Regions from separate parts of the Halomonas sp. 111 genome, predicted to be linked through region 1. Evidence: predicted binding sites of a transcription regulator. Region 1 holds the regulator's gene; each other region holds the start of a gene.
What was found. Region 1 encodes PhoB, which activates phosphate uptake and scavenging genes when phosphate is short. Its sites were predicted from a motif close to TGTCATANNNNTGTCANA; they were not measured.
Positions count from the first base shown of each region.

Region 2: a site for PhoB is predicted at 2,097-2,114, ahead of ACT3T7_RS13490 (Na/Pi symporter). Genes of this name have one in related genera too.
Region 3: a site for PhoB is predicted at 1,237-1,254, ahead of ACT3T7_RS13515 (alkaline phosphatase). Genes of this name have one in related genera too.

Region 1 covers NZ_JBQSYV010000012.1:107,979-111,263, reverse strand. Annotated here, with positions in the region: gene ubiA (4-hydroxybenzoate octaprenyltransferase) at 6-902, shown strand; gene phoB (phosphate regulon transcriptional regulator PhoB) at 1,032-1,721, shown strand; gene phoR (phosphate regulon sensor histidine kinase PhoR) at 1,724-3,019, shown strand.
Region 2 covers NZ_JBQSYV010000017.1:51,256-54,540, reverse strand. Annotated here, with positions in the region: gene ACT3T7_RS13500 (glutamate decarboxylase) at 1-123, opposite strand, end outside; gene ACT3T7_RS13495 (hypothetical protein) at 603-833, opposite strand; gene ACT3T7_RS13490 (Na/Pi symporter) at 844-2,028, opposite strand; gene tyrS (tyrosine--tRNA ligase) at 2,228-3,285, opposite strand, start outside.
Region 3 covers NZ_JBQSYV010000017.1:56,821-60,105, reverse strand. Annotated here, with positions in the region: gene ACT3T7_RS13515 (alkaline phosphatase) at 1-1,179, opposite strand, end outside; gene ACT3T7_RS13510 (PA0069 family radical SAM protein) at 1,415-2,500, shown strand; gene gadC (glutamate:gamma-aminobutyrate antiporter) at 2,654-3,285, opposite strand, start outside.

The sequences.
Region 1 (3,285 bases):
TAGGCATGGATCGTTCTTTGTTGCGGCCAGTCGGATGGGCGCGAGTCGCTGATTTTTTACACTTAATGCGCCTGGACCGCCCCATTGGTACCTGGCTATTGATGTGGCCTACCTTATGGGCGCTTTGGGTGGCTACAAACGGGGTGCCTGGCCGCAACGTGCTGCTTATTTTTGTGGCAGGTGTTTATGTTATGCGCGCTGCTGGCTGCGTTGTGAATGATTACGCTGACCGCCATGTTGATGGCCACGTTAAGCGCACGAAACATCGTCCACTGGCGACGGGGCGAATCAGTGAAACCGAAGCCAAACTGCTGTTTATTGGGCTGGTCACTGTTGCGTTTGTGTTAGTGCTGCTGACCAACTGGTTTACGGTGCTGCTGTCGATTGGTGGCGTGATCCTGGCGTTTATCTACCCCTTTATGAAGCGTTACACCCATCTTCCTCAGGTGGTGCTGGGGGCGGCTTTTTCGTGGGCAATCCCCATGGCATTTGGGGCGGTGCTGGGCTATGTACCTGTGGAAGCCTGGTTGCTGTTTTTTGCGAACGTACTGTGGACGGTTGCCTACGATACCCAATACGCCATGGTCGACCGTGACGATGACCTGAAAATTGGTATTAAATCAACGGCGGTGCTGTTTGGCAGTGCAGACCGCTTGATGATTGGATTACTGCAACTGGCGACGTTGGTGCTGTTAGCCTTTGTGGGTGTTCGTGTGGGGCTGGGTGGTTTTTTCTGGCTGGGCCTTGCCGGTATGGCGGCCACCTTTATTCATCAACAGCGCCTGATTCGGCATCGTGAACGCGACCCGTGTTTTCAGGCTTTTTTGAATAACTACTGGTCAGGGCTGCTGGTTTTTGCCGGAATTGCGCTAAGTTGGTGGCCAGTGGCCGGGCCGCTCTAGCAAAGCGTGATTAGGCCTGTCATTCGTTCTTGTTATTGGCTATTGTCATATAAGTGTCATCAAGTCATGGTGTTATTGTCACTGAGATGTCATTGAATTACCTTTCATTGAGCACCGTGAGGCCCTGGAATGACCGCCAAGACCGTTTTGATTGTCGATGATGAAGCACCTATTCGCGAAATGATCGCAGTGGCGCTGGAAATGGCTGACTATCGCGTGCTTGAAGCGGATAACGCCCAGGATGCCCACGCGTTAGTCGTTGACCATCAGCCTGACTTACTGCTTCTGGATTGGATGATGCCAGGTACCAGTGGTATTGAGTTGGCGCGACGCCTTAAGCGTGAAGAAGCAACCGCCGAAATGCCGATTATTATGCTCACCGCCAAGGGTGAGGAAGACAATAAGATTCAAGGCCTTGAGGCGGGCGCGGACGACTATATCACCAAACCCTTCTCGCCCCGTGAGTTGGTCGCGCGCTTGAAAGCCGTATTGCGACGCACCACCCCACGTGGCGTAGAAGACCCCATCGAAATTAACGGCCTTCTACTCGACCCCGTCAGCCACCGTGTTAGTGCGCATGGCAAGGCGCTGGAAATGGGGCCCACTGAATATCGCCTGCTGCAGTTCTTTATGACCCACCAGGAGCGAGCCTATACACGCAGCCAACTGCTGGACCAGGTATGGGGCGGCAATGTGTATGTTGAAGAACGCACAGTGGATGTACATATTCGGCGCTTGCGTAAGGCGTTAGGCGATGTGCACCAAAACCTGATTCAGACGGTACGGGGTACCGGTTATCGTTTCTCAGCCCGGGTGTAACTGTGCGCCTATGGAGCCGTGAGCTTTGGCGTATTGCCTGGTTAGCGACCATAGGTGTTTGCCTGGGGTGGCTATTAGGTTCAGCGGGCCTTGGTTTGGCAGCCGGGTTGGCCGTTTGCCTTTTTTACCATTTACGCCAACTGCGCGTCCTCTTTCAATGGTTAACCCTTAATCCTCATAATGAGCCCCCGGCTGCGGGTGGCATGTGGGGGGATTTGCTTGACCGTCTTTACCGCTACCAAAAAAGCCAGCGCATTACACAAGGTCGATTGCGGTCTACGCTCGCGCGTATCCAGGAATCCTCAGAGGCCATGCGCGACAGCGTGGTAATGCTCGACCGCCACGGTGATTTGGAGTGGTGGAACAGTGCAGCGACGGATATGCTGGGCTTACAAACCGCGCACGATCGTGGCCAGCACATTACCAATTTGTTGCGTGACCCACGCTTTATTAGCTACTTCAACGCCCGCGATTACAGCGAACCGCTTACGCTGACCTCACCCATTGATGAACGCAGCATTCTGCAATACCAAATTACCTTGTATGGCGACGATGAGCGCCTGGTGATGGCGCGGGATATCACTCGTTTGCACCGTCTTGAGGAGATGCGCAGAGACTTTGTGGCCAACGTCTCCCATGAGCTGCGTACGCCGCTTACTGTTCTTTCTGGCTACCTCGAAACCTATGGTGACTTGGCTGAGCAGCTTCCGCCTCGCTTGGGCCGAGGGATCGAGCAAATGCAGGACCAGACGCAGCGCATGCAAAATCTGGTTAACGACCTGCTGCTTTTGTCACGCTTGGAAATTGATCAAGGCGGGCAGGACCATCAGGCGCTGTCGGTTGAGCAATTGCTTAATAGCGTCTGCCAGGATGCATTGGCGCTATCGCACCGTAAGCATGTTGTCCGTGTTGCTATTGAAAGTGACGCCCAGCTCATAGGGAGCGAGCAGGAAATACGTAGCGCCATTTCTAACCTGGCTTTCAATGCGGTGCGATATACCCCAGAGGGTAGCCAAATTATACTGCGCTGGGCGCCCATGGAAGATGGAAGCGCATGCATAGAAGTAGAAGATGATGGAGAGGGCATCGATCCTGTCCACCTTCCCAGGCTAACGGAACGCTTTTATCGGGTTGATAAAGGTCGAAGTACCGCGACAGGCGGTACTGGGCTTGGTCTTGCCATCGTTAAGCATATCCTGCTGCGCCATGATGCTCAGCTTCAGGTTGAATCGCATCCTGGCGAAGGTTCGCTATTTCGCTGTACTTTCCCCGCCACTCGGCTGGCTGCTACCTCCTAGCCGCCTTTCTCTGGTCTTCTGTATAACCTTTATCCAAGCGTGCCATATGGACAGCCATCTATGGTTCAAGTCTGCTCATGTGTCATTTTTAGTCAGTTATGGTGGTCCCTTATACTCGATCAGCGAGCATGATTGGCACGCGGGATTTATTTTAAGTTGTTTATTAATAAGAAATATTTTTTTATTTTTGTTTTTTGGCATTACATCTGCATTAAGTTGGGAAAGGAAGATTACCGCAGGAAATGGTACGCCAGGAAGGCACTTCC
Region 2 (3,285 bases), on a different contig from region 1:
AAATACATTGTGAGGATTCCGTTCCTCATCGGGAAACCCGGATTTCGGCAACGATGTCGCCAAGTCAATTGATGCATATACATCGTCATTATCATTACGTGCATTTAACCCTTTGACATCCATCGTACTACCCCCAGTTTTTTTATATGGATCACGTTTACTGCTCAAAGATCAGCTAAAACCACCCTACCAAACCATCAACATTTACTATACCTACATAGATGGTGCTTTTAGTCTATGACAAAATCTTAAAAATGAAAAATCGTAAGTATGATTTAAAAAATTATTTCGCCAAAAAACGCCTATCCACTTGAAACTGCTAAAAATATTACCAACCAAGGCGTGTCATTTCTTTCTCGTAGCACCCAACGGGTAGAAAAGTGATTTAACAACCAATGTAAAAAGAAATATCCAACAAGCAACCATTCGTGCCAATGAATAAACAACAACGCTTTGATGGAAACAAGTTAAGACAAGAGATTTACAGCATGGCATGGCCTAAAAGATTTGAAAAAAGCATTTGCTGACATACTCTCAGCTTACTGAAAGTGTCAAACAAATGCCTAAATGAGTAATCCTGTTGTTTTCGCTATTCGTAACGCTTATTTAGGCCGGTGGCGTAGCTCATTGAGCACTAACGTAAAGAAACTACGAATTTCGTTCATTTTGGGTCGTGCTTCTTTAATCAGCGTGTCGAAAGGTTCCAGTTCGCGCTCTTGCGCTTCTCTTTGTGCAATCTCTTCTCTTATTTCTTCAATGAGTTCGGAAGAGTCATCCAGCATGGCCTTGAGTTCAGCGGTCGATGTTGACGCTAGCTCGTGTTGATGGGTCATGGACGTTTCCTCAAAACAGCGTGGTGAGCGCAATCAGGATGGCTGGCACGGCGATAAATACGCCTAATACCCAAGCAGCGGCGAGTGCTTTTCTTTCTGAGGCGACACGGCCTAGCCACTCGGCACCCTTAACAGGCAGTGGTCTTAAAAACGGTAGGCCAAAAATCACCACAACCGCAAATAAATTAAAGAAGAGGTGAACCAGTGCGATTTCCAGCGCCAGTATGGCAGTTGCCCCAGTGATTGCGGTGGCCGCAAGTAGCGCGGTAAACGTCGTGCCAATATTGGTGCCCAATGTAAAAGGGTAAATCTGACGTAAAGAGAATGCGCCTGACCCAGCTAACGGCACCATTAAGCTTGTGGTGGTAGAGGAAGACTGGACTAAAAACGTCACCACAGCACCAGAAGCAATACCGGCGACGGGGCCACGTCCAATGGCGTTATGCATAATGTTTTTTGCCTGCCCTACCATCAATACTCTCAGCAGTGCGCCGATATAACGAATCGCTAAAAAAATCACGGCAATACCAAAAATAATCATGGCAACGCCACCGGCAATCGTGGGCAGGTTCATGGCGACACTTTCAACCGAAGAGGTAATCGGCTTTGTTGCCATCCCGACAATATTAATACTGCCCATGGAAAGGTCAGCATCACCGTAAAACAGAAACGCCGTAGCGTTCGACAGCTTTTCAAGCGGATGAAAAATAAGCTCAATGGGCAGAAAAATCGCCACGGCCAGCAAGTTAAAAAAGTCATGCACCGTTGCGGCAGAGAACGCCCGCCTAAACTCGGCTTTATCACGTACGTGGCCAAGGCTTACCAATGTATTGGTGACAGTAGTACCAATATTGGCCCCCATGATCATGGGTACCGCCATAGCGACAGGCAGGCCGCCCGCCACAAACGCCACGATAACGGAAGTAACGGTTGAAGATGACTGTATCAGGGCCGTCGCGACAATCCCAATCATCAAACCAACAAAGGGGTTGGTGGCAAATTCAAACAACTGAGCGGCATGGCCGCCCGCGGCAATCTTAAAGCCATTACCTATGATGGATACGGCACAGATCAGGAAATACACCAGCAATGCAAGCGTGAGCCACTGCCTTAGCGTGCCCTTGCGCCGGACTTTTATTCTGCGACCCTGGCTTGGTAAGACCTCTTGCACAGCACTATTGATATTTTCGGCCATTGCCACATCCTCTTGGAAGGAAGAACGCACGTATAACCCACCCACTCCTGCAAAGAGTGGCGTCTATAAGTGACATAGGCGTGACAACGGCGTGGCACTATCGTGTTAGAGTGAACGGTGTTGGATCGAAGAGAGGTTGTTCACAGTGGGCAACATCAAGCGAATGCTGCTACTTCCTGGAAGCGGCATCCCATGTAAGTTACCCACGCTTGAACAATCGAAAGTGCTTTTTACCTTTTTGTACGATCCAGTATTGGTCAAAAAGCGCGAATGCTTGACTTAACTGGCCTTGCTCAGCGCGCTCGCCGTTGATACGTACAGCGTTCTGGTCAATCAATTCACGGGCCTGCCGCCTGGATGAGGCGAGTTCGCTTGCCACCATAGCCTCTTCCAGCGTCTGTCCAAACGCTACGTCTTGGCAGCGTAGCCCATCAAGTTCAAGCTGCTGTAGCTCACTACATGAGAGCGCAGCTACTTCACCACTGAACAGCGCCAGGGAAATACGCTGAGCAGCAGCCAGCCCCTCCTCGCCATGCACAAAGCGGGTAATGGTTTCAGCAAGTACACGCTGCGCTTGGGGCTTGCCAGCGGCCTGTTTGTCTTCTGCTTCGATTGCGTCGATTTGATCGCAATCCATGAACGTGTAATAGCGTAAAAAACGGTAAACGTCAGCATCATCCGTATTCAACCAGAACTGGTAAAACTGGTAAGGCGAGGTCTGTTCCGGGTCGAGCCATACCGTACCGCTTTCCGTTTTACCGAATTTGGTACCGTCGGATTTGGTGATCAACGGCAGCGTCATACCGAACACCTGCTCGCCGTTCAGGCGGCGTGTGAGGTCGATACCACTGACGATATTGCCCCACTGGTCGTTGCCACCCACTTGTAACCGGCAGCCCAACGTCTTGTTGAGGTGGGCAAAGTCATAGGATTGCAGCAGCGCATAGCTGAATTCAGTAAACGACATGCCCTGGTCAGGCCGTTCAAGACGCTGACGAACGGATTCACGGTTAATCATCGCATTCATCGAGAAGTGTTTGCCCACATCGCGAAAGAAGTCGATCACGCTAATCTGGCCAATCCACTCTGCATTATTAACCGCTTTCAGGGGCGCTTCGAGGTGCGGGGCCATCAACCAATAAATCTGTTCGCTTAAGGCGTTAACCCAACCCTCAACCGTTTCGGGAGAGTTAAGCGAACGCTCCGCCGCCTTGAAGCTGGGATCACCAATCAAGCCGGTGGCACCCCCGACCAACG
Region 3 (3,285 bases), on a different contig from region 1:
AGGACCTTGAAGCAAACCGTTACCGTGATCAGTCGTTACAATGATCAAGGTATCGTCCCAGGAACTGTTGTTTTCTACCCACTCAACGGCCGCCTCCACAGCTTCGTTGAAGTCGATTTGCTCTTCGATAATACGCGGCAGGTTGTTAGCGTGAGCAGCCCAATCCACAGCGCCACCTTCAACCATCAGGAAAAAGCCATTTTCGTTGCCGTTTTCACTGGCGTTGAGCACGTTCAAAGCGCCGCCCGTCAGTGTAGCAAGGCTTGGTGACGTATCCAGCAGATTACCGCCGGTTACGCCGGGGCGGCTGTATTGCAGCGTCTGAATGTTCTGCACCAGGCCCAGTACTTTGTCCTTGGGAAGATCCAACTCACCAGCAGCCAGAGCTTCAAAATCGTCCTTGCTTTCGATAAAGGCGTAATCCGTTTCGCCGCCTACCAAGCGCTGGTAGGTCTCTTCGCCACCGATAAAGCGGAAATCGCTCTCATCGGGGTTATCGACATGCTCGCCGGCTGCATCGTAATAGGGGTGCCCGGTACCGATGGCGACAGTGGCAAGGCCAGAATCGACAATTTCGCGGCCAATGGCTCTATAGTCGTTGCGGCTTACGTTATGGGCCATGAAACCGGCAGGCGTCGCGTGGGAGACCTGCACCGATGAGACAACACCCAGAGCGCGGCCGCTATCAACAGTGTATTCGCCAATATGCTTAAGCGGCTCATCATCGTTGGACCAGTTGATGGCGCTGTTATAGGACTTATGGCCTGAAGCCAGCGCCGTTGCCGCTGCAGCGCTGTCGGTGTAATCAGCCCGGGCGTAGTCGTAACCGGCAAAGTAGCCCTTGTAGTTACCCAGGCTACCTTCGTAAACGGTATCTACCGCCTCGTCGTTCCAGAGCTCGGCTGGTTCAAACGTAACCGTACCGTCGTCACTCTTGGTGGGTGTGGTAGAGGTGTTTAACGGATGCGTTGCCATGAAAAGCTGTGTGTCAAACTCATCATAAACTTCATGGCCCAGCGCGCCATGACGGAAGTAACTTGCCGCACGGAACGTCTCGATACCGGTTCCGTCGGTGATCATCAAAATAACGTTCTTAGCTGTATTTTCCTGCGCTAATACCGGCGTAACCATGACCGATGCCAGTGCCAACGTGAGTGCGTTGCGCGTAAAGTTCTTCATTTTCATCCCTAAAATAAATTTAGCTAATTTGATATCCAACAAATCGTAGCGCCTAAAAATGTCATTTTCATGACTGCTAATGAAGGTAAGTCAATTATTTCTAATAAACATGAATCGCACTCAGTAGCCGATCCGTAAAACTGTTCATTGTGGGTTTCGCCTGAGTAACACTTGCACGCTTGGTCACAACGCATATACTGTATATAAATACACCAATATAGGCAGAGGCAGGCGTATGGCGTCTCTCGGCAAATCACCAATACAGCCCCCCGTGCACAAAGGCCGCGGGGCAACCTATGACCCGCACAACCGCTTTGCCCCAACCCATAGCGTGGCAGAAGACGACGGATGGTGGCGCGAAGAGACTTCCCCCACACGGGCAACTGAAGTACGCGAAGAAACCAGTAAGAGTGCGCTTTCCTGGAACCGGTCGCCAGACTTGCCTTTTGATCGCTCATTGAACCCTTACCGAGGTTGCGAACATGGCTGTGTTTACTGCTATGCCCGCCCTTCTCATGCCTATTGGGATCTGTCCCCGGGGCTTGATTTTGAAACCAGGCTGATTGCCAAAAATGGCCTGGTGGAGCAATTAAGTGAGGAGTTTTGCAAGCCTGGATACGTCTGCCGACCAATCAATCTCTCTGGTAATACCGATTGTTACCAGCCACTAGAAGCCAAGCGCCACTTAACGCACCAGTTGCTTGAGCTATTATTGGCTTGCCGCCATCCAGTCACTATTGTGACCAAAAGCACGTTAGTATTACGGGATATGGATCTGCTGGCTGAGATGGCCGAACACCGCCTGGTGCGCGTATTTATTAGCCTGACCAGCCTGGACGCCAATATGAAACGCACGCTGGAACCTCGTGCGGCCTCTCCTCAAGCGCGTTTAAAAGTTATCCGTGAGCTGAATACTGTAGGCATTCCCGTCGGGACGCTTGTTTCTCCGGTCATCCCCGGATTAACGGATCATGAAATAGAGCGGATTCTTGAGGCCGCCAGCCGTGCTGGCGCACGAACGGCGTCCTGGATGCTGCTGCGCTTGCCCCATGAAGTCGCTCCTCTTTTTGAAGCCTGGCTGGAAGCCCATTACCCAGAGCGTGCGGCCAAGGTAATGAGCCTGATTCGCCAATGTCGGGGCGGCAAGGCCTATGACGCTCAGTTCGGTAAGCGCTTTCGCGGCGAAGGTATTTTTGCCGATATGATTGCACAACGCTTTAATCGCGCCAGCCGCCAGTGGAACTTTCAATCTCGTACCGAGCAAGGGCTGAATACCCGAGACTTTCGCCCGCCCAACGCTCAGGGCGAGCTTTTTTATTAAAGCCCATGAAAAAGGCATTTGCCTGACATACTCTCAGCTTACTGAAAGTGCCAAACAAATGCCTGAGTGATTACTACTTCTGTTTTTCGCTATTCGTCATAGCTCTGCTTAAAATCTAATGGACGACCTTTCTAAACATCCTCCCATGGTTCATCAATGCAGCTTTTCTCCATCAACAGTGATGTGATGCGTACTGCGGGCTTTGGGATGAATAAAGTAGTGACCTTCGGGCGCGGTATGGGGCTTGATATGGTGTAGCTTAAGGTTTTTTGGCGCAGCGCTTTTATTATGCACTCCATAAATAATAAACGGAATCGATAGCACTACAAGGAAACAGCCGATCAGCAAACCGGTATACACTTCGTTAGACTCTTTTCCTGGCAACCCCGTGGGAGGGAAGAAGGAGACGACAAAAGCAACTAAAGAAGTAAGTAACCCCACTACTGCAACGGCAATTTTTATTTTGTTACCGCCAGGGATATTGAAGGTACGTTGATTTTCAGGCTGTTTTCGAACAAGGGTAATGTAAGCCAGGAATAGCATAAAGTAGCTGCACAGATAGATAACGACGGTTAGCGCTAGTGCAATCAGGAAGGACATATTATTTCCTCCCCCCGTATTCGTCAGAATAATCAATGCGATAGTTGTAATGGTTAGCTGAGAAATAACCAACGCCACCGGCACGCCGTTCTTGTTTACTTTAGCAAAACGCGCCGGCAATATACCCTGCTGCGCGGTTACCAACATGCCGCGTGATGGTCCAACAATCCATGCGGCTATTTCAG